DNA from 4 places in the Bacillus sp. PK5-006 genome. Region 3 is predicted to be linked to each of the others. Evidence: riboswitches for the same ligand, from Rfam matches in the RefSeq annotation. Region 3 holds a riboswitch; each other region holds the start of a gene.

Region 1 (7,485 bases), 1.6 Mb from region 3:
GCCCTGCTCTCACGTACCCTTCACCGTGAGTACCAAAGCCATTACCTGGCGCAACAACAACATGTGCCTTCTCTAATAATAAGTCAGAAAAGGCTTCAGATGTATATCCTTCCGGCACCTTTAACCAAGCAAAAAATGATCCCTTTGGTGCACTGACTTCCCAGCCAATTTCTTTGCAGGCAGCAATCCACACATTCCGCCTTTTCTCATATCGATCATTTTGCACCTGTACGCACGTTTGATCGCTTAATAGGGCTTCCGCTGCTGCATCTTGAGTGGCTTTAAACAGGGAGACAAACAGATGATCCTGATAAAGCTCAATGGCTTCAATAACAGATGAATTTCCAGCTGCAAATCCTACTCTCCACCCTGCCATATTGTACGTTTTAGACAATGTGTAAATTTCTATTCCCGTCTCTTTCGCTCCCTCTATTTGCAGAAAGCTGAGCGGCTTTTCTCCATCAAATCCAATGCCGCCATATGCAAAATCATGGACAACACATAGCTTGTGATCTTTCGCAAACGTAACGGTTTCTTCAAAAAATGAACGGCTTGCCGTAGCCCCCGTCGGATTGTTGGGGTAATTTAAATACATTAATTTTGCCTTTTTCTTATCATCTTCAGGCAGCAAATCGTAGTCAGGTAAAAAATCATTTTTTTCAAGAAGTGGCATGGTTACCATATGCGCTCCAGCAAGCACAGCGCCTGACCAATAATCAGGATAGCCAGGATCAGGGACAAGAAGCGTATCACCCGGATTCAGCAGGCATTGCGGCAGCTCAACAAGCCCTGCTTTCCCGCCAAATAAAATCGCAATTTCCGTCTTTGGATCAAGTGTGACGCCATATTCTCTTTCATAAAAAGCGGCAGCAGCCTTTTTTAATTTCGCTGTTCCACGGAATGAGGAGTATTGATGATTTTCAGGTTTTGCTACCGCTTTCTGCATGGCTTTTACAATGTGCGGAGGAGTTGGCTGATCAGGATTTCCCTGCCCCAAATTAATGATATCTGCCCCTTCCTGCACTTTTTTCTGCACCTTTTGGACAAGGGACGCAAAAAATTGTTTCGGTAATTGTTTCAACACATCTGATTGCTGGAATTCCATTTCTTCACCTTCTATTCAAGTTACGTGACAATACAATCACTGTAATGGATTGTTTTATGAATTGTAAAGCAATTTTGAAAAAAGATTGACATGTAAAGCAACGCTCTGATAATATCTTGAATTAAGAAATGCAAACAGACACGAAACAATTACATATTGATTTCTCTTATCGAGAGTTGGGCGAGGGATTTGGCCTTTTGACCCCAACAGCAACCGACCGTTAATACCACTGTGAAGTGGGGCGCAGCAAGTAACGCGCCAAGACAATTGTCTTATAGGGCACGGTGCTAATTCCATCAGACGTATGTGCTGAGAGATAAGAGAGGCTTTGAGCATACACACCATCAAGCCTCTTTCTCTCAGGAGAAAGAGGCTTTTTTATATGATTTGGAGGGGAAGCAATTGGTTACACTTACGGCATCATATGAAGAACTAACAGAAAGCTCGGCAGTTGCACTCGCAATTAGACTTGGTTTGATCCAAGAAAGCAGTCATTTGACATGTACTGAAATTGGTGACGGGAATTTAAATTACGTCTTTCATATTTATGATCACAAACAAGAAAAAGGATTGATCATCAAGCAGGCGCTGCCTTATGCAAAGGTGGTTGGGGAGAGCTGGCCGCTTACATTAGACCGGGCAAGAATTGAAAGTGCCGCCCTGATCAAGCAGTCAGAATATGCGCCGCACCTCGTACCAGCAGTCTATTATTCAGATACAGCTCTTGCAGTGACAGCCATGGAGGATCTATCTCACTTAGAAATCGTCAGAAAAGGGCTAATTGCCAGAAAACAATATCCGCATTTATCTGATCATGTTGGAGAATTTTTAGGAAAAACACTTTTTTACACATCTGACTTTGCTACAAATCCTAAAATCAAAAAACAATTTGTGAAGCAATTTACGAACCCTGACCTGTGTGATATTACAGAAAAACTCGTCTTCACAGACCCTTTCTTTGATAGTGAAACAAATGACTTCGAAGAAGAATTAAGAGAATCAGCAGAAGCGCTTTGGGCAGATCTTGAGCTGCAAGCCAAAGCAGCGGAATTGAAGCGTATCTTCCTGACATCAGCTGAAACATTGGTTCATGGAGATCTTCATACAGGCAGTATTTTTGCAAATGAGACTGAAACGAAAATCATTGATCCAGAATTCGCGTTTTACGGCCCCTTTGGATTCGATATCGGCCACTTTATCGCCAATCTGTTCCTGAATGCTTTATCTCGCGAGAATGAACACGAGCAGCAGCACCTTTTTGACCATGTCGTCAATGTATGGGCAACCTTCAAAGAAGTGTTCACAAAAGCTTGGAAAGAGGACAGCATTGAAGCGTTTAGTGTATCGGACAGCTTTTTAGAAACAACCTTTGACCGGATTTTAAAAGAAGCGACAGGCTTTGCCGGCTGTGAGCTTGTCCGCCGAACAATCGGTCTTGCTCATGCCGCTGATCTTGATGCGATTCCATCACCAACTAGACGGATTCAGCAGAAAAAAGCAGCACTGACACTTGGAAAAACATTTATCAAACAATATCATACAGTGGAAACAGCGTCTGATCTCGTCGCATTATTCCAGCCATCTGTAAAGGAGTGACGGGTTTTGTCAAAAGAATTTGAAGTCCCCCGTTCTGTCGAATGGGAAGAAAACCGTATTCACATTTTAAATCAGCAAAAATTACCGGCCGAAACCGTATTTGAGCATTTATATACGAAAGAAGATGTGTATGATGCGATTGTGTCATTAAAAGTACGCGGAGCGCCTGCGATTGGCATTACAGCAGCTTTTGGGCTGGCGCTTAGTGCGCAAGCCATTGAGACAGAAGAAATGGATGTGTTTAAACAAGAAGTCATTCGAATCAAAGAATATTTAAACAGTGCTCGTCCAACCGCTGTGAACCTCGCTTGGGCATTAGACCGGCTGCTGCAGCGCATTCAGCGTGCAGCATCAGTGAATGCAGCCAAAACAGACCTTGTCCATGAAGCCATTCAAATTCAAATTGAAGATGAAGAAACATGCAGACAAATCGGTCAAAATGCTCTTCAGCTCTTTAAATCAGGTGACCGTATCATGACCATTTGTAATGCAGGCTCCATCGCAACGAGCCGGTACGGAACAGCCCTTGCTCCCTTTTATTTAGCCAAAAAGAAAAATCTTGATCTTCACATTTATGCATGCGAAACACGCCCTGTTCTTCAAGGTGCTCGTCTGACAACATGGGAGCTTATGCAAGGCGGCGTGGATGTGACGCTCATTACAGATAACATGGCAGCCCATACGATGAAGGAAAAGCAAATTTCTGCTGTCATTGTTGGAGCTGACCGTATCGCCCGTAATGGAGATACAGCAAATAAGATTGGAACGTTAGGTCTTGCCGTTCTAGCCAAGCATTTTAACATTCCGTTTTTTGTAGCAGCACCGCTTTCAACCTTTGATGTATCCACCCGCGACGGGTCAGATATTCCAATTGAAGAGCGCGACCCGCTGGAAGTAAAGGAATTAAACGGCGTCCCCATTGCACCGCCTGATGTTCAGGTATTCAATCCCGCCTTTGATGTCACTCCTCATCATCTTATTTCAGGCATCATTACAGAAAAGGGAATTATCACATCGAACTATGCAGAAGAGATTGATGCTCTTTTCGCCGAAAGCATCTCCCAATGATCGCAAAAAAGCGCCGTGTTCTTGTCATTTAAGAGCACCGCGCTTTTTTGTTTCTTGATTCGTTTTTGTTAAGATTTCTTTTTTTTGTTCTTCTGTCAAAACGTTCATTTTGACACATAGTGACGTAACGGCATACATTTTACCTTTTTTGCCCCAAAACATGCCAGCGCCCTCCTTTTTCCCTCAACCAACTTTTTTAGCTTAATAAAAGGATATGTCGCTTGACAAACATTTGGAACAGGTCAATCGATTTATTTTTGAACAAATGGGATGCCTTCTAATTCAAGGAGGACCGCTTTCATGTCTGTCTTCGATCCTGCATAGCCCGTCAGAGACCGGTCTTTTCCAATCACCCTGTGACATGGAATAAAAATAGGTAATGCATTTCGTCTGTTAGCTTGTCCGATGGCTCTTACAGCCTTTGGATTGCCAATCGCTTCTGCAATGTCTGCATAGCTTTTTGATTCACCATATGGTATGGCCGACAATGCTCCCCACACCTGCTCTTGGAACGGGGAACCTGCTTGCTTAAGCGGGAGATCGAATACTTGACGCTCACCCTTGAAATATTCATCTAGCTGCTTTTTCGCTTCTTGTAAGACAGGCGTATCTGCTTGCTTTAGATTCGTTGCCTGCTTTTTTGCTAAAAACGGTTCATCATCAAACATCACCTCGATGATGGCACCATCCTTTTCTAGTATGTATAATTCCCCGATAGGTGCGTGATAGACGGTATAATACACGTTACTGCTCTCCTTCTTGTTTCTGCTGCCTAAGTGGCAGCGTGAGATGGAAGACGGTTCCTACGCCTTCCTCACTTTCTACCTCAATGGTTCCTTGATGCTCTTCAATAATTTTATAACTAACCATTAAGCCAAGTCCAGTTCCTCTTTCTTTCGTTGTATAAAAAGGCTCACCTAGACGCTTTAGCTTATCCTCTGCCATTCCGCAGCCTTCATCACGCAGTGAAATGACAATATGCTCCTCACCCTTCCGCTGAATGCTCACATAGACATTTCCTTTGCGCGGCATGACTTCAATTGCATTTTTTAAAATGTTAATAAAGACCTGCTTTAATTGGTTTTGTTCACAATAAATGAGCGGAATCTCATCCAGCACATTGAGATGCATTTGAACATTGCCAAGATTCGCCTGTGCGTGCAGAAGATCCATCGTGTCTTTCACAATCTGCACCACATTTTTTTCTTCATATACAATGGCTTGCGGTTTCGCTAAAATCAAAAATTCGGTGATGATGGATTCAATTCTTTTCAGCTCTGATGTGATGACATTGAAATAGAGCGAATACTCCCCTTCTATATTTCCTTTTAACAGCTGAATGAAGCCTTTTAAGGCTGTCATCGGGTTTCTAATTTCATGAGCAATTCCAGCGGCAAGCTCTCCGACCACATGAAGGGTATCTGATTTTCTCACCCGCTCTTCTAATTCCTTCCGCTCTGTCACATCTCTAAAGATCGCCAAATTCATATTATGGATAATGTTGCGTTTAAAAGAGAATTCCAGTATACGCTGATCTGGATGGTTCAGTACAAACGGAACCTCATTATCCATTTCATCTAATGACATCGCCTCGGCGGGCTGAGCCAAATTTTCTATTTGATAAGGGGCAAGAATGTGGAAAAGATTCATTTCTGTTAAATGATCGTCCTTCAATTGAAGCAGCTCGCTGGCAGATGGATTGACTTCAATGATTCGGTATTGATTATCAAAAAGAACAATGCCGTCCATTGATCCATTAAATACTTTGCGGAATTTGAGCTCACTTTCGCGCAGCTCCTGCTCCATTCTTTTTCGATCACTTACATTACGTAAAATGGTTAAGTGCTGTCCTTCTAATACCGCATGCTTTGATGTAAACTCAAGCTCTTTATACTGTCCATTTGCCATTTTGAACAATAGCTCTTCCCTTATTTCATGATTCCGGATATAGCGTCTTCTTGTTGGTCTATATCTCTTATCAGATTTGACGAGAAAGTCGGTAAGTTTTTTACCAATCAGCGAGTGCATAGGTAATTCAAAAATTCGGCAGGCTGATTCATTGGCTTTCACAATCTCTCCATCGTCCGCCCATATGATGATGGCATCCATTGCATTTTCGAAAATTTCTCTAAAGCGTTCTTCACTTTTTAACAGCTTCTCTTCCATCAGTCTTTTTTCTGTAATATCCCGCATGATGGACATATAAAAACCACTCATCACATTTGATGTAATGGTGAGTTCAAATAATTTTTGCTGGCCAGATTGAAGGGTAACAGGAAGCTCCCCTTTTGCTTTCCCTGTTTCTTTAAGTGACGTTAAAAGATGCTGCAAGGCGGGAAGGTTTTCTTCTTCGACAAATTCATGTAAATAGCGATCGGTTAAATCAGTCTTTTGCAGCTCAAAGCTCTGACAAAAAGAATGATTCGCATCAATCATACAGCCATCCTGATCAAAAATGACCATCCCGTCAATCGCTCGGTCAAACAAATCTTTGAACAGCTGCTCATTCATGGAGCGTTCTCGTTCTAATATTTTCTTTGAGGAAATATCTCGCATAACCACTATATACTGCTGATTCATGGTGTCGTGCTCTGCGACAAATTCAATGTATTTTGTTTCGCCATTTTCCAGCTGAATGGAGATTTCTCTTTTTAACGTACCTTTTCGAAAAAATAGATCGAGTGAGCATTCAACTTTATCTTTCGGGATGCCGTATAGGAAATCTAGAACGGATTTATTGAGGAGGTCTTCTTTCGGTGTCTGGACAAGCCTGCATGTTGCTTCGTTGGCTTGGATGATGTTGAGGTGCTGATCAAATATAAAAATGGCATCGAGCGTCTTATTTAACAGCATTTTTTGCTGCATCAACTCAGTTCGCAAATATTCGTTCTCTTTTTCTAATTTTCTGATATCTCCCGCAGGGGTTAACCTATTGCCATCGAGCGTTTCAGTCATTCTCTTACACTCCTTTTCCAGCCTCATTCCTCTACAATATTTCTACAATATTTTCATTGTTCCTTCATTCGACTCATAAAAAAAGATAACTTTTTACACGAAGACTGTCTCATTTATTTCATTTGGATGACAGGATTGTATAACGATTCACTTTTCTTACGCTTCTTTTACAACCGTTCTACAATTTCACATCAAATAGCGAATTAAGCCAAAATGTATTTTAGAATGAGGCAAATAAGGGAACAGTGCACTTAGAACATTTATGTTCGAAAACGAGCAGGAAAGGTGATGTTATGGCATCTTCACGAGATAGTTATTTTGATAATGCGAAATTCCTTCTGATTTTTCTAGTTGTTTTTGGTCATTTGTTACGATCATTCATTCATGATAATGACTGGATGCTCTATTTATACAAGTTTATTTATACCTTTCACATGCCCGCCTTTATTTTAGTTTCTGGCTTTTTTGCAAAAGGGTTTAGAAAACCGGGCTTTATGAAAAAAGTCGCCGTTAAGCTGATCATCCCATATTTAATCTTTCAGGTGATCTATTCGATTTACTATTATCTATTACAGGATCAAAGCATGGCCAATTTAAATCCAATTGATCCGCAATGGTCCTTATGGTTTTTAATTAGTTTATTCTTTTGGAACTTGCTGCTCATTCCTTTTTCAAAACTGCCGTTCCACTGGGCGATGATTGTCAGTTTATCGATTGCATTACTTGTCGGTTATGTGGACAGCATCAGCGATACACTCAGC
Region 2 (7,485 bases), 1.4 Mb from region 3:
AGAACCTCTGCATGCGGAAGCAGGCTTCGGACATCGTCTGCAATGCCAAACACATCTCGCTTCACATCCGGATCAGAACTCCCGCGGCCAATTAAAAGAATCCGAGCGCGCTCGCCTTGATATCCTGCTTCTTTAATTCTTGCGGCAACCGCTTTTGTTACTTCTTGATTCACCCCGATCGGCTTTCCATATGTGACCTTCACTTGCGGGAAACGCGCGCGCACTTTCTCAATTTCGACCGGGATATCCGATTTGGCATGCATGGCAGTTAAAAGGAGGAGCGGGACGATTGCAATGTGTGTCGCTCCTTTTTTCACACAGGCCTCAAATCCTTCTTCTATAGAAGGATCCGTCAGCTCTAAAAAACAAATTTCTTGTATATCTGCTTTCACTAACGGCATACAGCTTTTCATAAAAGAAATGGCCTTATCTTGTGCTTCTTTCACCCTGCTTCCATGCCCAACATAAAGGACAGCTTGTTTCATGCGGCTCCTCCCTCTCACTTGTTTTCATCAGACGAAAAGACACGATGTATGCACGTGTCTTTTCTCTACCATTCTCATTTCTCGATTAATGCGGGTTCAAACCAGTTCAGCTTTTGATGAAAATGAACGACATCTCCAACAACAATTAAACTTGGATGCTCGATCCCTTCTTTTTCAACAGTTTCAGACAGTGTCGCAACCGTGCAGCAAGTTGTCTTTTGCCTCGATGTGGTTCCCCAGTGTATAAATGCAGCGGGTGTTTCTGGGTCCCGTCCATTTTTTAAAAGCAGGCGCTGCACTCTTTCCACGTTTTTGACACCCATGTAAATCACAAGAGTATCAATCCCTGTAGCCAGCGCCTCCCACTTTTCTTCAAAATGTTCATCCTTTTGATAGTGGCCCGTGACAAAAGCAACATTTGAGCTGAATTCACGATGTGTCACAGGGATGCCCGCATAAGCAGCCGCTGCAATCCCAGAAGTAATTCCTGGGACGACCTCATACGGAATTCCGTGCTCAGCTAAGCATTCGATTTCTTCACCGCCGCGGCCAAAGACAAAGGGGTCGCCGCCTTTCAGCCGAACGACAACGTTCCCTTCCTTTGCATGAGCCACAAGCGCTTCATTGATGGCTTCCTGCCTCATTGTATGATGATTTGGCAGCTTGCCGCAATAAATCAATTCCGCCTCCGGTTTGGCATGGGCGAGAATTTCTTGATTGACAAGACGATCATATAAGATGACATCTGCCTGCTGTATCGCCTTATGGGCCTTTAATGTGATTAAATCTGGGTCACCGGGTCCAGCACCCACAATGTATACTTTCCCCATCTTGCTTTTCTCCCCCTGCCATCAGGCGATTATTTCGTTGTTCCTTTTACATAATCAACAAGACGCTGTTTAGATTCCTCACGGGATAATTCCCCTGTATCTAATACGAGCTCAGGCGCAGCAGGCTCTTCATACGGTGAATCGATTCCAGTGAAAAACGGAATTTCACCGTTTCTGGCCTTTTTATATAACCCTTTTGGATCACGCTCTTCACACACGTTCAAATCACATTTGACAAACACTTCGTGAAATTCTCCATCTTCGACTAACTGTCTAACAATGTGGCGGTCTTCTTGAAATGGAGAAATAAAAGCAGTGATGACAATCGTTCCTTGCTCCACAAATAATTTCGCCACTTCTCCGATTCGGCGGATGTTTTCTTTTCTATCATCATCTGAAAACCCTAGATCTTTATTGAGTCCGTGCCGCACGTTATCGCCGTCAAGAACTGTGACTTGGTAGCCTTGTTCAAACAGCTCTCTTGCAGCTGCATTCGCGATCGTTGATTTACCTGACCCGCTTAGACCTGTAAGCCAGATAATGCCGCTCGTATGATTGTTTTTTTGTTGATATTCTTTTTTTGTAATAGATGAATCATGCCACACGATATGTTCGTTGCTCATGTCATACCCTCCCGTTAAGATACCGTCGTTTTTAATCCTTCGATTAATGTTTCAATGACTTCTTTTCGGCTGAACGTGCTTGGTGGTAATTCACCGTTTCTCAGCATTGTTCGAACCTTTGTACCTGAAAGAATGACATGCTCGCTTTTGTCGTGAGGACACGTTTTTGGAGTGGCCATCGCTTCACATGTATTACAGTAGAAGCTGTGTTCAAATTTTAATGGAGTAATGCCGATTTCTTCGCTTGTAAATTGATCAAATAGTTCCTGCGCCTCGTATGTGCCGTAATAGTCACCAACACCTGCATGATCTCTTCCGACAATAAAATGGGTGCAGCCATAATTTTTCCGTACGAGCGCATGAAAAATGGCTTCCTTTGGTCCAGCATAACGCATTGCAGCAGGAAAAACACCTAAAAAGACGCGGTCTTTTGGATAATAACCGTCCAATAACACTTGATAGCTTTTCATTCTTACATCTGCTGGGATGTCGTCAGATTTTGTTTCACCGACAAGAGGATTTAAAAATAAACCATCGACTGTTTCCAGTGCTGTTTTTTGAATATATTCATGGGCACGATGAACCGGGTTTCTCGTTTGGAAACCAACAATGGTTTTCCAGCCGTTTTCTTTAAAATGACGTCTTGTTTCTTCTGGCTCATACGTAAATTGAGGGAATGGTTTTTCACTGCGTTTCGTCAGTGTAATTTTTCCGCCAATGTAAGTATCGCCGCGTTCAAATAATTTTTTCACGCCTGGATGATTGCGGTCATCTGTTTTATAGACATTCACCGCTTCTTTTTCCTTATCTGGTGTGTATTGATCCTCTACTTCAATGACCCCATATACAGTCCCATTATAAGATAAGCGCACGATATCGCCTTGATGGATTTCCGCCGCCTTTTCTTTTGTTACTGGCAGTGTAATAGGAAGAGACCAAACGACACCACTTGCTAGCCGCATACTGCTTACAACTGCTTCATAATCAGCTTTTGTTAAAAACCCTTCAATAGGACTATATCCGCCAATTGCAATGAGTTCAAGGTCTGCAAAGGAAATCGCATCTAGTTCAATTTCCTTCGCAGCCGTGCTGAGATCATATTCTTCATTTACTCGATTAATTAATACGCCACCATGTGGTGTTAAACTCATTTGTTCATCTTCCTCTCAATGTTCATATTTATTAGATGTTAATAGTCGGATTTATGGTTAAATCCCGCCGCCCTGTTCATGAATAGAGCTGCTTTCTTTTTTGACTGCTTTCATCAGACTCAGCGCACCAAGTGAGGCAAGCAGTACACTCATCATGATAAAGATAGAGTAATAGTCTCCTTTTAAGAAAAGGCTCACAAGCAAATACGATAGGCTGAGTGATAAGAAAGGTGAGACCACCCATACTTTCAGCATTTTTTTCACAACATGTTTGTGAAAAATGTTAGGCCCGCCTTTTGCCATTCCAAGCCCGATAATAGACGAGGAGGTGATTTGCGTAAGTGGAACGGGCAGCCCAAAAATAGAGCTGACGATGACAAGCCCGGCACCGGTACTCGAAAGTAAAATCCCTTCGCCTGTTTGATAGCGGGTAATTTTCTTTCCGTTTGTTTCCAGCACTCTTCTGCCTAGCAAGAGGGCCCCTGCTGCGACGAAGATTCCGCCATAAAGTGTTCCCTGCCCAACTGACAAAACGCCTGAAGCGACGAGCGGGCCGACGGCATTTGCCACATTGTTCATACCGGCTGAAAATGCCTCTAAAAATCCGCTGAGAATTAATACGACAGATAAAATAGCTGTGCCTTTTTTAGACAGCTTCCGTTTAGGGAACATTCTGATGATTTTGACGACAGCAAAGGTAAAAAGAAAGGCGAAAAGCGGGATGATGACCCAAAATGCCACAATCATTAAAATGGATTTCACAAACAAAACTTTATATGCGACTGCTACACCAACTACAGCCCCTACTGTGACCTCACTTGTTGATAAAGGAATCGCCATCAGATTTGCTATGAAAAGTGATAGTGCAGCAGAACCAATGATAATACAAACGATTTCAAGTGTAATGACTGATTCTGGCATAATACCAGAGCTGATCGTTTTGACGACCTCACCGCCGCCAATCACTGAACCTGCTAAAATCCCAACTGCACAAAAACTGAGCGCATAAATGGGCTTTTGAATGGCACCTGATCCATACGCAATGCCCATAGAAGCAGCTGCTCCGCTTGCGCCTATGTTTAAAGCAAAGAATAGACTAAATAAAATTGCGGCGATTTCCATACATTATACTCCCTTACTCATGTAATCCGCACTCTGTCTTTGCTGTGCCTGACCATCTGCCAGAACGAAGATCATCTGCAGTAAATGCTGGCTGTGTACACGGTGCACAGCCGATACTTGGATATCCTTGGTCATGCAGCGGATTATAAGTAAGTTCCTCTCTAGATGCATATCTCCATATGTCCTTCCACGTCCAATGGATGAGCGGACATACTTTCACTGATTTGAATTTTTCATCCTTATTTAAGAAATTCGTCCCTGCTCGTTTTGGTGACTGCTCTCTTCTTAAACCAGAAAGCCATGCTGGATAACCAGATAGGGCTTCTTGCAAAGGAATGACCTTACGCATATGACAGCAGCTTTGAGGATCTGTTTTCCATAATTGATCACCGTGCTGCTCATTTTGCTGTTCAACCGTCAGCTCAGGCGTTTTCAGTACAATATCTAAACCCGGATATCTTTCCTTTACCGCATCAATTGTGTCGTAAGTTTCTTTAAAATGCAGACCTGTATCTAAAAAGACAATTCTCGCATCTTTTTTTACTTTTGCAATCAGATCAATCAGAACGATGCCCTCAATCCCAAAGCTGCACGCATATACAAGCTGGTCACCATAATGACCGTACGCCCATTTCAGTACAGACAGGGCTCCTTTATACAAATCATCCTCTTGAAATGTAATGGACGGCTCTTGCCAATTTTCATAAGTTAACATGATTTCTCCCCTTCCGGAGTACCGCTCATATTGCTATTTTCCGCACTACTTTAATCTAATTTTTTCGTTTTTTTCCACTTGAATCACTTGACCGTCCTGAACAATTAACGTAATTGAACCGAATTTCATATCCCCAATCAGTTCTTGCATATGCTTTACTAAGTCCTCATCCTGATTTTGTTTCACTTCCATCTCCTCTTCCTCCTCACCGTTAAAATAAAAAAACTTTCTTTCAGTCCGAAAGAAAGATGAGGAAGCTCACAATTTCCTTATCTTTCAAAATAGAATCATTTTGCAGGAAGTAGCACCTTGCAAATCGCAGGTTGCCGGGTTTCATCGGGCCAGTCCCTCCACCTCTCTGGATAAGAGTTTCAATTTGTCTTAAATATTAACACAATTCAAACAAAAGTCAACCCGACTTTATTGATAGGATTAGTTTTTATTAAAATTTGAGTCTATTTTACTATTTTTACCCAAATAAAAAAGCCGTGCGGGCAGGCACAGCTTTAAAATTGTTAACGATGGACTTTGACTTTTCAGACCGTTTCTTCCATCCAAGATTCAGAGGAAGGGTCTTGTCTCCAGCGTTTTAGTTTGTTCATCGCAGACGGCTCAATCGCTTTCAGTTCAAGTGCCACGTCTGTCAATGTGTCATAGTCTGTCAGGGTGACATATGGAATATTTTTTTCTTGAAAAGCGGCCGCTGCTTTTGGCAGTCCGTATGTGAAGATTGCGGCAACTCCTAGTACCTCGCAGCCCTCAGCTTGAAGAGCAGCAACCACTTCCAGCACACTGCCTCCTGTGGAGATAAGGTCTTCGACGACGACAACCTTTTGGCCTTTCGATACGGCCCCTTCAATTTGATTTCCTTTGCCGTGTGCTTTCGGCTTACTTCTGACATAACACATCGGGATGTTCAAGCGGTCTGCTGCTAATGCCGCATGCGGAATGCCTGCTGTTGCAGTACCCGCGACAACCTCTGCTCCCTTGAAATGAGTGAGAATCAAATCTTTTAGACCTTCCGCAATGTCGTGTCTGACTTCTGGATATGATAATGTGAGGCGGTTATCACAATAGATCGGTGATTTTATACCGCTCGCCCATGTAAACGGTTCGTCTGGTTTTAATGAGACCGCTTTGATTTGTAATAGATGTTTCGCGATTTTTGATTTCATCTGGCAGTCACTCCCACTCTTTCAAAATTTGATGATAGGCTTCTATTGGTTTATCAGCTTTTGTGATTGATCTCCCGACAACGATTTGTGAAACACCTTGCTCTTTTGCATAGGCAGGTGTCGCCACACGCTTTTGGTCATCGGTTTGATCATTCGGTAAGCGAATCCCTGGCGTTACAGTGAGAAAAGAGGGTGAGATATGTTCATGAAGTGCTTTAGATTCATGAACAGAGCAAACAACACCGTCCAGTCCACTTTCATATGCTAATTGTCCGTACCGGATCACAGTCTCTTGCAGCGGACGGTCAATGAGTAATTCGTTTCTCATCATGTCTTCTGACGTACTAGTCAGCTGGGTCACTGCAATAATGCCCGGACGGCTTTGTCCAGCAGGAGTCCCGCTTTCAAGTCCCTCTAATGCAGCCTGCATCATTCGTTTCCCGCCAGCAGCATGCACATTGACCAAATCAACGCCAAGTGCGGCAAGCCGGTTCATCGCTTTTTGCACCGTTGTTGGAATGTCATGTAATTTTAGATCGAGAAAAATGCGGCAATTTTTTTCTTTCAGCGCATCAAGGATGGCAGGTCCTTCTTGGTAAAACAGCTCCATGCCGACCTTCACAAATAATGGTGTCCCTTCAAAGGGATCTAAAAAGGCAAGCGCGTCCTGCCCTGATGGAAAATCAAGCGCGATGATGGGCAAGTGCTTCATGTTTCCAGCTCCTTCCGATACATTCCTCTACAGATGAATAACCATATGCTGCTAACACATTTGGCAGCTCTTCAATGATTTCCGGGCAAATAAATGGATTCACAAAATTCGCTGTACCGACAGCGACTGCACTTGCACCTGCTAGTAAAAATTCAAGTACATCTTCAGCACTTTGCACTCCGCCCATCCCGATAATCGGAATAGAAACCGCTTGACTCACCTCATGCACCATACGTACAGCGACAGGTTTGACAGCTGGTCCTGATAATCCGCCTGTTTTATTGGCAAGGATGGGTTTCCCCGTTTTTAAATCTAAACGCATCCCTATTAATGTGTTAATCATGGTGAGTCCATCCGCTCCAGCAGCTTCAATCGCTTGAGCAATTTCTACAATATTGGCTACGTTAGGTGACAGCTTGACATAGACAGGTACGGAAGAGACTTTCTTGACTGCTTTTGTCAATGATGCTGCCATATTTGGATCTGTACCAAAGGCGATTCCGCCGGTTTTCACATTTGGGCAAGAAATATTCAGTTCAAGGGCATGAACATTTTTTGCTTGGCTGATTTGCTTGGCTACTTCAACATAATCATCCACCTGTGAGCCAGCAACGTTTGCGATAATTGGCGTATCAAACTGCTCAAGCCAAGGCAGCTCATTTTCAAGCACGC
Region 3 (7,485 bases):
TTTCATAAGCTTTCGCAGTTAATTCAGGCGCGATTTTTTTGAATTTTAGATTCTTTGGGTTTTCTTTAATGTTCTTTACTGTTGCGTTAATTGTATCAACCTTTGGATCAAGCTTGATGACACCAGCATTTTGCAGCAGGGCAAGCATACGGCCTTGCTCAGCTACGTTGTTTGTCATGATGATTGTGCCGCCGTTTGGAATATCTTTTACGGATTTGTATTTCTTAGAGTAGATACCGAAAGGCTCAAGGTGAACCGCACCAGCACTCACTAGGTTATAATCTTTGTTTGATTTATTTTCTTCGTTTAAGTAAGGGATATGTTGGAAAAAGTTCGCATCCACTTCTTTTTCAGCTAACGCTTTGTTGTACATTTTATAATCGCTAAGCACTTTCACTTTTAAATCGTAGCCTTTTTCTTTTAGAAGTGGTTTTGCTTCTTCAAGAATTTCGGCATGCGGCGTTTTTGAAGCGGCAACCGTAATGGTTTTGCTTTCACTTGCGTTATTAGATGAACCGCACGCAGCTAAAATACCTGCAAATGCTAGAAATAGTGCACTTAAAATCAATTTCTTCATCAATAAATCCTCCCTTAACGTTTATCAATTTTATTTGTAATCAAATCACCGATTATTTGAATAATAAAGACGATGATCAGAATAAACACAGTAGCTACAAGTGTGACATCTGTATTACCAGATTGGTATCCTTCCACATAGGCGAGGTCACCAAGTCCGCCTGCTCCAATTGCACCTGCAATCGCAGTAGAGCCAATTAGAGCAATCGCTGTTACGGTAATACCTGAAATAAGGGCTGGCAATGATTCTGGCAGCAATACTTTGAAAATGATTGTTGACGTTTTTGCTCCCATTGATCGTGCTGCTTCAATGACCCCTTTGTCTACCTCACGCAGTGCAATTTCGACAAGACGTGCATAGAATGGAGCTGATCCTATGACAAGGGCAGGGAGTGCTGCATTTGGGCCAAGAATCGTATGCATTAAGAATTTCGTGAACCCTAGTAATAGAATAATTAAAATGATAAAAGGAATCGATCTGAAAATGTTGACGACAGCGCCGATGACAGCATTGATCGGTTTATTTTCCCAAAGACCGCCTTTTCCTGTAAGGAAGAGCAGGAGTCCTAGGATAATCCCGATTGCAAAGGCAAATGCCAATGAAATCAGTGTCATATACACCGTTTCACCTGTTGCACTCCAGATGACGTCTAAATCAACGTTCGGAAACCATTTCTCAAACATGTGTCATCACCTCGATTTCAACCTGTTTGCTTTGGATATAGGCGATGGCTTTTTCTACCTCAGTCTCTTCTCCATTAATGTGGATAAAGAGTGTTCCAAACGCGCCTTCCTGCGTTTGAGAAATCTTCCCTTGAAGGATATTCACATCGACATTAAAGGATCGAATGATTTCAGTGATCAGCGGCTGCTCGGCAGAATCTCCGATAAAGGACAACCGTACGACCTGACCTTCTTTTACTCGTTCTAAGACGTGCTCGATTGTTTCTTTCGCTTCCTCTGGTTCTGCAAGCTGTTTCACAAATCGTTTCGTCATTTCTTCCTTCGGTTGTCTGAAGACGCGTAATACTTCGCCTTCTTCGACAATGCGTCCATTTTCCATGACTGCGACGCGATGACAAATTTTGCGAATGACGTGCATTTCGTGTGTAATGAGCACAATCGTGAGCCCTAACCGTTTATTGATATCCGCCAAAAGCTCAAGGATCGAATCAGTCGTTTGCGGATCTAGCGCAGATGTCGCTTCGTCACATAGAAGAACCTTTGGATCATTCGCTAATGCTCTCGCAATGCCGACACGCTGTTTTTGCCCGCCGCTTAGCTGAGACGGGTATGCATTTTCTTTTCCTTCTAAACCGACCAATTTAATCAGTTCATTCGCACGCTCTCTTCGTTTCGATGTCGGTACACCTGCGATCTCAAGCGGGAACATAATGTTTTGTCTCACCGTTCTTGACCAAAGCAAGTTAAAGTGCTGGAAGATCATGCTGATTTCTTGTCTTGCTTTCCGAAGTTTCGCATTCGATACTTCATTGATCCGGTTGCCGGCCACTTCAACAATTCCTTCTGTTGGCAGCTCCAGACCGTTTAATAGGCGAATAAGCGAGCTTTTCCCTGCACCGCTATACCCGATAATTCCGAATATTTCACCTTTATCAATATCCAAGTTGACGTCTTTCACGGCATCAACATTTCCGCTTTTTGAATGATACGTTTTTGATACATTTTGTAAATGGATCACAGTCTGATCACCTGCTTTCTTGCTGAATCTATAGGTTTCCATCACATACGTTATTTATTCTTCTTTCTGTCATGACTCTAGCCTGGCGCCAGGTCAGTAAAAAAGACCTAACTGCAACGCAAGCAGAAAGGCCTTTTATGTCAATTACGCCTTTCTCTCATCTTTCAAAGCGCTGCGGCTTTGAGTGAATTGGCACCAATTTCAGCTATGCTGACGGTTGCCGGGTTTCATAGGGCACGTCCCTCCACCTCTCTTAATAAGAGAAAATATGTTGTTTTATGTGATGTTCATGTTTTTACTAACGTAGAATATCATGCTACCCGAGATATGTCAACGCTGTAAATCGCTAATTTCCAAGTAAACAACTACGTTATCATTTTTCGAAAAAAACCGTTCGTCAGCCAAAGCACTGCCTCTAGTCTAAGGAGCGCACGGAATGACCCTTTCACTTTGACTTGTCCTCTGCTGATTAACTGCTGTAAGGACATATCTCCATCTAATAATTGAAGAATTTCTTTCCTCTCACCATAAAAGATGAGATCCGATAACTCAATTGCAGGTAGTTTCTTCACTTCACCACGTTCATCCACAATCAATGTACAAGAGTCAGTTTCCGCCTCAAATGTAATCTTCAAGGATGATGATGAGAGCAGCGGCTTTAATAATAAACGCTGCCCTGTGTTACCATGGGCTTTCACATTTTCCACATGTATAACCTCCCTGTCATTTGGTTATACATAACATTTCTCTACAAACATCTTCTTGTCCTTTATAAATAACTCGACAAATTTTCAAATGAATTTCTTGAAATATGACAAAAAACCGCTTTATTTAGCGGTTTCGATCATTTCATGAAGATATGGAACTGAATGAAAGGCATAGCCTTTTTGCACCAATTCACCTTTTTTAAACAGGAGAAAGCAAGGAACACTCTCGATTTCAAATGCTTTCGCAAAGCCTGGTGAATAGTTTAAATTGTTTTCGTAAAATGGTACATCCGGCTGCATGGCGTCTACGACTGCCAGCATTTTCTTAGCCAGCTGGCATGTTCCGCAAAACGGTGTATATAAGTATAAAAGAAATAAATCGTCCTCTATCTCCTTGAATTCGTGTTCTTCAATTTCTTTCATATACGTCCACCCTCATAAATATTTCGAATGAACATCAATGTTTGCAGCTAATAGGATAGATGCAATGTGGGCTGACGGTGAAGCGGCCACTTCGCGGTACGTTCTGTCGACAAAAAGATGAAGTGCTTCAGGGAATTCTTTTCGAAATTGCTTCCGCAGTTTGTCGCCTGCATCGTCACTGTCAGCTAATATGTAAACGTCTTTCCCCACTAAATCGTCCACAAGCTGATCCAGCTTCGATGTACTGATCGTGCCATTGGTGCAAATGATGGTAACAGGTTCACTTATGACTTCTTTTAGCTTTTGTTTGTCTGTTTTACCTTCTACAATGATGACCTTTTCTATCTCGACATTCATCACGATCACCCGGCCCTTTTGACGTTGATTCACTTCTTCCTTAGATTACAATCTTTCATTCAGGTTGTAAAGATTGAGCGCCTCGTCATCAAAAAGACTGCAGCTTCTGTTCACTGCAGTCTCATCTGTGATTAGCACCAGCCATTTTCATCGTCACAGTCAACATATTTTTCTGTCCCATCGGTTAATGTGTCCGTTAAACGATAAAAACGATTTTGATCATAGGAATATCCCGATTTCAGCTCATATTGGTTTTCACTAATCATCGTGCCAATCTCTTCATTTTGATGATAAAGCACCATGCCGCTTTCTTTGAATCGTCCAGTGACATGCTCTGTTATATCCACGTGTTCTTTTTGAAAAGACAAATTGGACACCCCCCATAAAGGTAGAGTGTCCAATTTCTCATGAATTAGTCTTCTTTTGTCATTTCTTCATATTGCTCAGCCGTCATTAAGTTCTCAATTTCAGAAGCATCAGCTGGTTCTACAACGATCATCCATGCTTTTTCGTATGGAGAGTCGTTGACGAATTCCGGGCTGTCATCCAGCTCATCGTTCACTTCAACGATTGTGCCATTGATCGGTGCATAAAGTTCAGAAACGGTTTTCACTGATTCTACACTTCCGAAAGGCTCGTCCGCTGTGATTTTGTCTCCTACTTCAGGAAGCTCAACGAACACGATATCGCCCAGCTCAGATTGAGCAAAATGCGTAATACCGATACGCACCTTATCTCCTTCTACTTTGACCCATTCATGTTCTTCTGAATAACGTAAATCTTTTGGTGTGCTCATTCAATACCCCTCCAGTCTTTTCTTACAATCTATATTGAAGATACCACAATCTGAATGAAAGTTACATCATTTCCAGACGCTTTTAAATGTATCTTCATTAAATCCTACCGTGACTCGTTTTCCGTCTGTTGTAATCGGGCGCTTAATCAGCATTCCGTTAGACGCGAGTAATTCTAGCTGCTCGTCCTCTGACATTGCAGGAAGTTGATCTTTTAGCTGCAGCTCCCGGTATTTTTGTCCGCTTGTATTAAAGAATTTCTTCAGCTCTAAACCGCTTTTTTCGTAAAGGGCTTTTAATGTTTCTTTATCAGGCGTCTCTTCGACGATATGTATGCTGTTGATGTCTTTATTGTGTGCTTCCAGCCACTTTTTTGCTTTTCGGCATGTACCGCAAGATGGGTATTCATAAAAATCTAAAGCCACCATTTTCACCTCCTGCAAATAGTGACAACATTTTATCACAAAATATTTTAAAAACCTAAATGTATGCTTACAAAAAGGTGCGGAGTAGTATCCGCACCTTTTAAGCCATCCTTATACGATATATTTCTCTGCTTCAAAGATTCGTTTTGCCACTTCGCGCTTTTTGGCGATGACATTGATCGGCGTAAATCTTGTCAGCTTGCGAAGGGCTGACAGGCTCATGCGGAGTGAATCTCCTTCCTCCATCGCAATCAAGGATTCTTTTGCATGGGCTTCAATCTTTAAGAAAGCTTCCTGCGTGAAAATTTGTGTGTAAGCAAGCTTTTGTTCATTCTTTTCTGCCCCTGTTGCAGCGATTGCCTTTTCTGTACGCAGAATCGCTGATTCAGCAGCAAAAATTTCATTGACGATATCGGCTATGTTCACAAGAATTTCTTGCTCTTTGTCTAAGGCTTTCCCGTATTTCATGGCTGCCATACCAGCCACCATTAAGGCGATCTTTTTCGCATGGGCGAGCAAATATTTTTCTTGATCGAGCGGCTGATCGCCTGGCTCTTCCGGCATCATCATCATTAGCTCTTCCTGTAAGGTTTGCGCTTTTTGAAGCAGCGGAAGCTCTCCTTTCATCGCTTTCTTCAAGAATGTACCTGGTACAAGCAAACGGTTGATTTCGTTTGTCCCTTCAAAAATCCGGTTAATTCGTGAGTCGCGATAGGCTCTTTCGACCTCGTATTCTTGCATGAATCCATATCCGCCGTGAATCTGCACGCCTTCATCCACAATATAATCTAACGTTTCAGAGCCAAGCACTTTACAGAGAGAACATTCAATCGCATATTCCGCAATGGATTGGGCAATTTGTTTGCCGTCTTTTTGCTCTTCATCACTTAAGAGCCCCATTCGCTGTTCAAATAATCCAACCGTACGGTAAACAGCACTTTCCATCGCATAGAGCTTTGCTGACATATTGGCTGCTTTTTCACCAATTAAGCTGAATCGAGAAATTGGTGTTTTGAACTGCTTACGCTGGTTCGCATATTCTGCCGACAATTGAATGACGCGCTTTGATGCACCGATTGTGCCGACTGCCAGCTTATAGCGCCCAATATTCAAAATGTTAAACGCAATCACATGACCTCTGCCAGCTTCACCGAGCAAATTCTCCTTCGGTACTTGGGCATCTTCAAGAATCAATGTTCTTGTCGATGATCCTTTAATACCCATCTTTTTCTCTTCAGGCCCCGTTTTGACACCTGGAAAATCCTTTTCGACGATAAAAGCAGAGAAGTGTTCACCATCAATCTTGGCATACACAACAAAGACATCGGCAAATGCGGAGTTTGTGATCCACTGCTTTTCTCCATTGAGGACATAATGGGTACCTGCTTCATTCAGAACTGCTGTTGTTTTTGCTCCAAGGGCGTCAGAGCCTGATCCTGGCTCAGTGAGTGCGTACGCCGCAATGGTTTCACCAGAGGCGAGTCCAGGCAGGTACGCTTCCTTTTGCGCTTGATTCCCGAAGAGCACGATCGGCAGAGAACCAATACCGACATGAGCACCATAGGAAAGTGAGAAGCTTCCTGCTCTAGCGAATTTTTCAGTAATGATAGCGGAACTGACTTTATCTAATCCAAGCCCGCCGAATTCCTCAGGCACATCAGCTCCAAGCAGCCCAAGCTCACCAGCCTTTTTGAGAAGCCTGACCGAATGCTCGAACTCATGGTTTTCAATTTGATCAATATGCGGAACCACATCTTGTAAAATATAATCCTCTGTTGTTTTTCCAATCATTTGATGTTCATCAGAGAAATCCTCCGGTGTAAAAATATGCTCATAATTCGTCTCATCAATTAAAAAGCTTCCACCCTTTTTTACATCTTCCAATGCTTTCATCCTGATTTCCCCCTTTAGATCAATTCAAAAATGCCTGCTGCTCCCATGCCCCCGCCGATACACATTGTGACAATGCCAAATTGCTCGTTTCGCCGTTTCATTTCATGAATCAGTGACAGCGTTAGTTTCGTTCCTGTACAGCCGAGCGGATGTCCGAGCGCAATTGCCCCGCCATTGACATTCACCTTTTCCTCATCAATTCCTAAATGACGAATGACTTGAATTGCCTGAGAGGCAAACGCTTCGTTTAATTCAAACAGGCCAATATCCTTCAGCTCAAGTCCAGCGATTTTCAGCGCACGCGGAATGGCTTCGACCGGACCGATCCCCATCACTTCAGGCGGTACACCGCCAACAGCAAATGCTCTGAATTTAGCGAGCGGCTGAAGAGAAAGTGAGGATGCTTTCTCGCGGTCCATCATCATCACACACGCGGCACCGTCACTTGTTTGAGACGAGTTCCCTGCGGTCACCGTGCCTTTTGTTGAGAAGGCTGGACGCAATGTGGAAAGAATCTCCTCCGTTGTGCCTGCTCTCACACCTTCATCCTGTGAGAACGTGAATTGATGCTCTTCTAATTGATATTGCTCACCTACCCGTCGCTCTGT
Region 4 (7,485 bases), 1.8 Mb from region 3:
CAAATTCATCGAAGCTGCTTTGATGAAATGTGGATGCATGCTGAATCGGTACACTGACTGCACCTGTTGAACGGTCTGTTTTAAACGCATTATGAACGAGTTGTGTTTCGAGTGTCCAATCGTGTGTGGTCATTTGGCGTGTACCTCCTCTTTTACTTGTGATAGTGCCTGTTTCAAGTCTGCTTTCAAGTCATCTACATGCTCGATGCCAACAGAGAAACGGAGCAGCTTGTTACATACACCGTTTGCAATGCGAATCTCTTCTGGAATATCCATGTGCGTTTGTGTTGCAGGATACGTAATGAAGCTTTCAACTCCGCCAAGGCTTTCAGCAAAACAAATCGTTTTCAGCTGTTTCAAAAATGGATTGACCCAGTCCTCTTTGGCTACTCGGAATGACAGCATGCCTCCCTTTCCTGGATAAAGCACATCTTGAATTTCTGGCTGTTTCTTTAAAAACTCAGCCAGCTCCTTCGCATTTGCCTCGTGCTGGCGCATTCTAAGAGCCAGTGTTTTCATTCCTCTCATTAAAAGCCATGAGTCAAATGGTGATAGAACCGCTCCAATTGCATTTTGATGCTGGAACATGTCTTCAGACAGCTGCTCTCCTTTTGTGACCACAAGCCCGGCAAGAACGTCATTATGTCCGCCTAAATATTTGGTTGCGCTATGAATGACAATGTCCGCTCCAAGCGTAATCGGCTTTTGCAAGACTGGTGTGTAAAAGGTGTTATCGACAATCACCAAAGCGCCATATTCTTTTGCAATCTTCGCTATTTTTTGAATATCTGCTTCCTGCATTAATGGATTTGTCGGTGTTTCAATAAAGACCGCTTTTGTGTTTGGCGTGATTTTAGAGCGTAAACAGTCTTCATCTGAAAAATCATCATAAAGAAAACGTAAGCCGTACTTTTTCCATTCGTTTTCAAACAAACGGTATGTACCGCCATATAGGTCTGATGAGACGATGAGTTCATCTCCGCTTTCAAATAGAGCCATGATCGTTTGGATTGCCGCCATTCCCGAACTGAAGGCAAAACCGGCCGTCCCTTCTTCGAGTGAAGCAATTGCATCCTCTACGAGCTGTCTTGTTGGGTTTTTCGTTCGAATGTAATCAAATCCTGTAGATTCCCCTATACCTCTATGTCTGTATGCCGTTGAAAGGTAAACGGGAGGACTGACAGTGCCAGTCACCTCTTCGCTACGGTTTCCAATCTGCGCTAATTTCGTTTCCACATGTTCTGTCATTTGACACCATCCTAAGTAAAAATCTGATTTCAAAACAGAAAACCCCTTCTTCATAAGAAGAAGGGGTTTAATCGCTTCCTCTTATCTTCCAAGCAAAAAAGCTGCTTGCTGGATTTAGCACCTTGGTACATCACATGAAGTGATGCATACCGGTTGCTGAGGTTTCAAAGGGCCAGTCCCTCCACCTCTCACGATAAGAATGTGTTGTCTGTCTGTTCTAATTCTTAATACTGTAACCCATTAAATCTCATTTTTCAAGGGGAAATGTCATGATTAATTAAAATTTTCTGTATTTTATAACAGAATCGATGTTATACGGTTTGATTGCATGTTAGCATATAGGAACAACGCTGTTTTTCATGTTACAATGAATGGAAACGTTTCACTTTATGATGAATTTGGTTAGCTGGAGGAATGGATTATGGTGAAGAAAACAGGAATCATTCAAGAAGAAACCTTACAGTCAAAAGAACTTGGGGCGGACATGACCATTTTGATCTATTTGCCAGTCAATTACTCCCCCCTTTATACATATCATGTCATCATTGCCCAGGATGGTCATGATTATTTCCGCCTAGGCAAAATAGGCAGACAGGCAGAAGAATTGATGCAAAACAAAGAAATGGAACGCTCGATTATCATTGGTGTTCCTTATGAAAATGTCACGGAAAGACGGAACACGTATCATCCAGACGGTACAAAGTTTGAAGCGTATAAACGCTTTTTAGCAAATGAACTGGTTCCTTATATTGATCAACACTTTCCAACCTATCAAATTGGATCAGGACGTACGTTTATTGGTGATTCACTTGGTGCGACGATTTCTCTCATGACAGCCATTGATTATCCTTCTTTATTTGGCGGGCTGATTTTGCAGTCCCCTTACGTTGACGAGTCGGTTCTAGAAGCCGTCAAACAGTCGACAGCCCTTTCTCATTATGCCATTATCCATCAAATTGGGCTTGAGGAAACCGCTGTGAAAACAACAGATGGCCAGGTGCTTGATTTTGTTCAGCCGAACGAAGATTTAAAGGCCCTTCTTGAACAATCTGGTGCGGATTACTTATTTGAGACATTCGAAGGGGATCATAAATGGACGTTTTGGCAGCCGCTCATTGCGCCTTCGTTAAAAAGAATGCTCCCATATTCGTTAATCAACTGAATTTTGTTATAATAAACAATAATAAATACTTTCTTATTCAGGAGGGAACATGATGAAATACGGAGTTGTTATATTTCCATCAAAAAAATTGCAAGATATTGCGAACTCTTACCGGAAGCGTTATGATCCGAACTATGCACTCATACCGCCTCATTTAACATTAAGAACACCTTTTGAATTAACGGATCTAGAAGCGGCTGAGGTCGTCTCAACGTTAAGAGATTATGCAAAAAATGCTTCTCCTATTACGTTACGTATTAAAAAATTCAGTTCATTCGCTCCTGTAAACAACGTCATTTATATGAAAGTAGAACCGAACGAGGACATCATGGCGCTCAATGAAAGATTGTACGCCGATCCACTTGCTGGTACACCTGAATATGCCTTTGTTCCGCATGTGACAGTCGCTCAAAAACTATCCGATGATGAGCATTCAGACGTACTTGGCACATTAAAGCTGAGAAAGATTGACCATGAAGAAACAGTGGATCGCTTCCACCTTTTATATCAATTAGAGAACGGATCTTGGACCGTCTATGAAACATTTATTTTAGGAGAAGAGGGTTAAAGACATTTGAAAACAGTCATCGCAACAGAACAAACACAACGAGAAGATGCATACTACGTTCGAAAAGAAGTATTCGTCAAAGAACAAGAAGTTCCAATAGAGATCGAAATAGATGAACTAGAAGACAAAGCCACCCATTTTGTCATTTACAATGATGATAAAAAGCCTCAGGCGGCCGCTAGACTGCGGATCATTGAGGGATCAAAGGCAAAGCTTGAACGCATTTGTGTGTTAAAAGAGGCGCGCTCCTTCGGCCTTGGCCACAAACTATTAGAGGCGCTAGAAACCGAAGCGATTGCTAATGGAGCAAAAGAAGCCGTTATGCATGCCCAAGTCCAAGCGCTTCCTTTCTACGAAAAGAAAGGCTACAAAGCGGTTTCTGAACCGTTCGAAGAAGCGGGAATCACACATGTCAAAATGACAAAAACACTGTCTGTTTGACCAAAAGAAAAAGCCAGAGCATTCAAGATGCCCTGGCTTTTTCTTTTTCATTATCGTTCGTCACAGGAGGAAAGCGCAATCATTTATATATACGTATTGATATGAATGCCCTTGCCTTCCTCCATAAACATATCTCGTACAAAGCGTTCCCGCTTTTTTTGCTGTATATTCGTTTCCGCTTCTGTCACTAAGTCCTCTTTTTTCTCCAGCTCTCTGTATATCTTGTCATGAAAGGTGCGAGAAACCTTTGTTACTTTCGCATAGTCTTCTTTATCCTGAGGAGCTGGACGATTGATATATTGAAAATACAGATCCGGCTGAATCGGGGCTATATATCCCATCAAGAACGCCTCCTTTGCTTCTCTTCTATTCTACTATTCCCTAATTATGACTGTTTGAAACACGCCTCATTTGATATGATTAGATGTGTTTCATTTTAAGATTGATTGACTACTGGAGGACTAGCTTTGAAATGCGCACGACGACATGATCGAACGATCTCATTACATACGTATTCGAGAGAACACTATCAATTCCTCCATGACGAGGGAAAAAAAGGACAATTATTCTGCCCATATTGCGGACAACCGGTCTTTTTTAGATTAAATATACATGATGAACCTGCCTTTATTCATAAGCACATATCTCAGCAAGAGATTTGTGAAAAAGCTGAAGAACAAGCAGATCATCATCAAACGGCTGAACAAGAGGAAAAGGCTTCCTATAAAGAACTTGGCGGCTTCCGTTTCCCAACCGGCAAACAGATCATCTCGCAAACGAGCGAATCATATGACTGGCAGGTACCAAGGTCGATTCAATTTAGCGACGCCTTACATTTAGAAGAGAATGAAGAAGTTCATACGATCGACCTCTTCCCGCATATCACCTTTAGCACACCGCAGCTTCAAGCTGTCACACATCAAGATGGTCCGATGCTTGTACTGGCTGGTGCCGGCAGCGGGAAAACAAGAGTCTTGACGGCTAGAGCAGCTTATCTCATGTCCCATCATCATATTCCTGCTCACCATATTTTACTCGTGACCTTCACGACCAAAGCGAGCAGTGAGATGAAAGAAAGGCTGCGCAAGCAATACCAGCTTCATCCTTCACAAGCCAGCCAAGTGGTGACAGGTACCTTCCACAGTCTTTTTTATAAAATGCTGCTTCACGATGACGCAAACAAATGGAACGGCCAGCATCTGATCAAGTTTGACTGGCAAAAGGAGCAATACATTCGAAAAGCCATTATGAATGAGGGACTTGATGAGAAAGACTACCCTACCGATCAAGTACTGCAATCGATCGGCTATTGGAAAAATGCCTTTTTACCAGGTGAACTTCCTGATTTGAAAGATGAAAAGGAAAAACACATGTGGACGATCTATCAATCATATGAACAGCAAAAACGAGATCATCAGCAATTTGACTTTGATGATATGGCGATTGCCTGCTTACATATGCTCACAGAACAGCCAGAACTGCTAAAACGGTATCAAGAACGATTCCAGTATATTTTAGTGGATGAATTTCAGGATATTAATCCAGTGCAATATCAATTAATTCAGCTTTTAGCCGGAGAATCAGAGCAGTTATTTTGTGTAGGGGATGATGATCAAGCCATTTACGCCTTTAGAGGGAGCAATCCAGCTTTCATTCTTGAATTCAAACAGGACTATCCTTCGGCTCAGATCGTCCATTTACATGCGAATTACCGCTCTCATCATACAATTGTCGCAAGTGCTGATGCGATTATTAAGAAAAATCAGCATCGTTATGAGAAGACGTTAAAAGCCGTGCGCGCGGAGAAAATTCCTCCGACGCTCTTCTATCCATATGATGAAGAAGAGGAAGCGACCATGATTGTCGCAGATATTCAGGAGAAAATTAAAAATGGTGCAAAGCCGAATGACTTCTGCGTGCTGTTTCGAACAAATACAGGCGGCCGTGCGATTTATGAACGGCTGCATCAATCGGCGATTCCATATGAGACGGATGCTGGCGTCAAAGCCTTCTACAGCAGACGAATGGTTCGGGTTCTTCTCGCCTTTCTTTCCTTAAGTCAGGATGCAGACGATGTGGCCGCCATAAAACAGCTGCTGCCGGTTTTCTTTTTAAAGCAGCAAACCCTGAATACACTAAAGGCACTGACCATCACAGAAGATTGCTCAATGGTAGAAGCGCTCGGAAAACTGACAGATATACAGCCGTTTCAACAGAAAAAGCTGCAATCAATCGTTCCTTTGTTCCGAACATTACGAACATTAAAGCCATCAGACGCGGTGACATTTATTGAACAAAAGATGGGACTCGGTGATTACTTAAAAAAACGGGTGAACGATACGAATGTACTTGAAAAAGGGGCGGATGATGTACGTGATGTGAAAACAGCCGCCAAACGCTTTGAAACGATTGAAGCCTTTCTCGCACATGCCGAACATATGAAGTCTGCCGAAAAGGAAAAAACAGATGAACCCGGTGTTCAGCTCATGACGATCCACCGCGCAAAGGGACTTGAATTCCAGACAGTATACATCACTTGTGTGGTCGACGGAGCACTGCCTCATGATTTCTCACTGGATGAACTCAGAAACGGTCATGAAGAAGCGCTCGAAGAAGAGCGCCGTTTATTATACGTGGCCATGACAAGAGCTGAACAATCTCTTTATCTGTCTGTTCCTTCATTTAGACGAGGAAAAACGGCTCATCGTTCTCGTTTTTTGTATCCTCTTCTAAAGAAAAACCGTGAATTATTTACGCAAAAACAACAGGCCCCCCTTTAAACGGAGAGCCTGTTGCTTATTTTTTGTTGTTCATCATTTTAGCGATTGTATTGAAATCAAGCTTTTCTTTTCCACTTGTAATCGATTGAACGATTTTGTCTTCCATTTCTTTAGGTACACGTTTGTTCGCAAGCTGTGCTACTTTTTTAATGACACCTCGAACGGTATTCTCATCTTTAAAGTTGGCATTTTGCAAAGAACCTGCAAGTTTAAACACATCATTCATATTCACACCGGTTTTGTTTTCTACGCTTTTAAAGAATTTATTATCCATTCATTTGCCTCCTCTTTGTGGAGTAATCACCTTACTATATGAAAATAGGCGGGATATGTGCCTATCCTAAAGCCTTGTTTGACCAAAGAGAAAGGAAAGCAAAAGGCTTCCCCCTTGCTTCCCTCACCTTCTTACTTTTTAGTAGTTAAAGAAAGAAGCACCAACGATGATTAAAAGGATGAAAAGCACTACGACAAGAACAAATGTTGATCCATATCCGCCGCCGTAGCCACCACCGTAGCCGCCGCAACAACCGCCACCGTAACCGTAACTCATATTTAAGCACCTCCTCTTCTCCCTTACAAAGTATGAAAAATGCAAGAAATGGTTTGGACGATCACATAAAAAAGTGCGGAATTTTTATTTCTGCTGTTTAAAGACGTAATCTGCCTCTGTATGACGCATCATGAATGCTTCTGTTTCTTTCGCAAAAGCCTCCATCTTCACGCCAAATGCTTTTAAGTGCTCCTCAAGATCATTCGCTTTATCCGTTAGATCCATTTCAGCCTTCTCGTGCGCTTGTTCTTTCCCATCATGCGGTTTAGTGAACAAAGAACCGATTAATTGTTCGAATGCATCCATTCTGGTCACCCCTTCTCTCTTACATATGCATCACTCAAAAAAAGGGCAACAAAAAAACCGGATAAATCCGGCTTTTGTTTTTCTCTTCTATTATTGAGGTTTCTTTTTGTTTCCACAGCCGCAGCCATTTTTCTTGATTTTCTTCGTATATACTGATTGTTGATTTGACTGCGCTGGATAACCTTGAAGCATATGTGACGGCGTTTCAGTTGGTTTCATCGCAACCCTTCCTTTCCTATTCCATGATAGTATATGCATTTATTGAAAGCGTGTCTGATCAGAATGCCTGTTTATTTCACAAGCTTCGAGACAACCGCTTCAATGATGCCTGCTGCTGCGGCAATCGCTAATAGTAAATTAAGCCACATGCTGATGACAGGAAAAAGTATGTATATCAGAAGTAAGGCAGCAGTGCACCATATGCCAGTAC

What was found. A riboswitch is a leader RNA that binds a small molecule or an ion and turns the genes downstream of it on or off. The one in region 3 is predicted to bind S-adenosylmethionine.
Region 1: linked by a shared signal. The riboswitch ahead of mtnK (S-methyl-5-thioribose kinase) and the one ahead of M1D84_RS03800 (methionine ABC transporter ATP-binding protein) in region 3 are both predicted to bind S-adenosylmethionine.
Region 2: linked by a shared signal. The riboswitch ahead of M1D84_RS11285 (DUF2292 domain-containing protein) and the one ahead of M1D84_RS03800 (methionine ABC transporter ATP-binding protein) in region 3 are both predicted to bind S-adenosylmethionine.
Region 4: linked by a shared signal. The riboswitch ahead of M1D84_RS13105 (methionine biosynthesis PLP-dependent protein) and the one ahead of M1D84_RS03800 (methionine ABC transporter ATP-binding protein) in region 3 are both predicted to bind S-adenosylmethionine.

The regions. Positions count from the first base shown of each region.
Region 1 covers NZ_CP096414.1:2,388,415-2,395,899, forward strand. Annotated here, with positions in the region: gene M1D84_RS12355 (pyridoxal phosphate-dependent aminotransferase) at 1-1,105, opposite strand, end outside; SAM riboswitch class I at 1,270-1,427, shown strand; gene mtnK (S-methyl-5-thioribose kinase) at 1,508-2,701, shown strand; gene mtnA (S-methyl-5-thioribose-1-phosphate isomerase) at 2,708-3,769, shown strand; gene M1D84_RS12370 (hypothetical protein) at 3,794-3,931, opposite strand; gene M1D84_RS12375 (methylated-DNA--[protein]-cysteine S-methyltransferase) at 4,021-4,512, opposite strand; gene M1D84_RS12380 (PAS domain-containing sensor histidine kinase) at 4,514-6,724, opposite strand; gene M1D84_RS12385 (acyltransferase family protein) at 7,018-7,485, shown strand, end outside.
Region 2 covers NZ_CP096414.1:2,176,386-2,183,870, forward strand. Annotated here, with positions in the region: gene M1D84_RS11255 (sirohydrochlorin chelatase) at 1-485, opposite strand, end outside; gene cobA (uroporphyrinogen-III C-methyltransferase) at 560-1,315, opposite strand; gene cysC (adenylyl-sulfate kinase) at 1,345-1,938, opposite strand; gene sat (sulfate adenylyltransferase) at 1,953-3,089, opposite strand; gene M1D84_RS11275 (inorganic phosphate transporter) at 3,147-4,211, opposite strand; gene M1D84_RS11280 (phosphoadenylyl-sulfate reductase) at 4,225-4,926, opposite strand; gene M1D84_RS11285 (DUF2292 domain-containing protein) at 4,972-5,076, opposite strand; SAM riboswitch class I at 5,193-5,295, opposite strand; gene pyrE (orotate phosphoribosyltransferase) at 5,463-6,101, opposite strand; gene pyrF (orotidine-5'-phosphate decarboxylase) at 6,109-6,813, opposite strand; gene M1D84_RS11300 (dihydroorotate dehydrogenase) at 6,785-7,485, opposite strand, start outside.
Region 3 covers NZ_CP096414.1:759,608-767,092, reverse strand. Annotated here, with positions in the region: gene metQ (methionine ABC transporter substrate-binding lipoprotein MetQ) at 1-577, opposite strand, end outside; gene M1D84_RS03805 (methionine ABC transporter permease) at 592-1,260, opposite strand; gene M1D84_RS03800 (methionine ABC transporter ATP-binding protein) at 1,253-2,278, opposite strand; SAM riboswitch class I at 2,433-2,541, opposite strand; gene M1D84_RS03795 (SCP2 sterol-binding domain-containing protein) at 2,644-2,985, opposite strand; gene M1D84_RS03790 (thioredoxin family protein) at 3,106-3,408, opposite strand; gene M1D84_RS03785 (toprim domain-containing protein) at 3,421-3,765, opposite strand; gene M1D84_RS03780 (YusG family protein) at 3,897-4,133, opposite strand; gene gcvH (glycine cleavage system protein GcvH) at 4,178-4,561, opposite strand; gene M1D84_RS03770 (arsenate reductase family protein) at 4,628-4,984, opposite strand; gene M1D84_RS03765 (acyl-CoA dehydrogenase family protein) at 5,096-6,877, opposite strand; gene M1D84_RS03760 (acetyl-CoA C-acetyltransferase) at 6,892-7,485, opposite strand, start outside.
Region 4 covers NZ_CP096414.1:2,521,004-2,528,488, forward strand. Annotated here, with positions in the region: gene metC (cystathionine beta-lyase) at 1-133, opposite strand, end outside; gene M1D84_RS13105 (methionine biosynthesis PLP-dependent protein) at 130-1,248, opposite strand; SAM riboswitch class I at 1,327-1,448, opposite strand; gene M1D84_RS13110 (alpha/beta hydrolase) at 1,670-2,410, shown strand; gene M1D84_RS13115 (YjcG family protein) at 2,463-2,978, shown strand; gene M1D84_RS13120 (GNAT family N-acetyltransferase) at 2,985-3,419, shown strand; gene M1D84_RS13125 (hypothetical protein) at 3,503-3,760, opposite strand; gene M1D84_RS13130 (UvrD-helicase domain-containing protein) at 3,887-6,199, shown strand; gene M1D84_RS13135 (stage VI sporulation protein F) at 6,216-6,473, opposite strand; gene M1D84_RS13140 (YjcZ family sporulation protein) at 6,612-6,749, opposite strand; gene M1D84_RS13145 (hypothetical protein) at 6,834-7,055, opposite strand; gene M1D84_RS13150 (hypothetical protein) at 7,146-7,274, opposite strand; gene M1D84_RS13155 (DUF1360 domain-containing protein) at 7,346-7,485, opposite strand, start outside.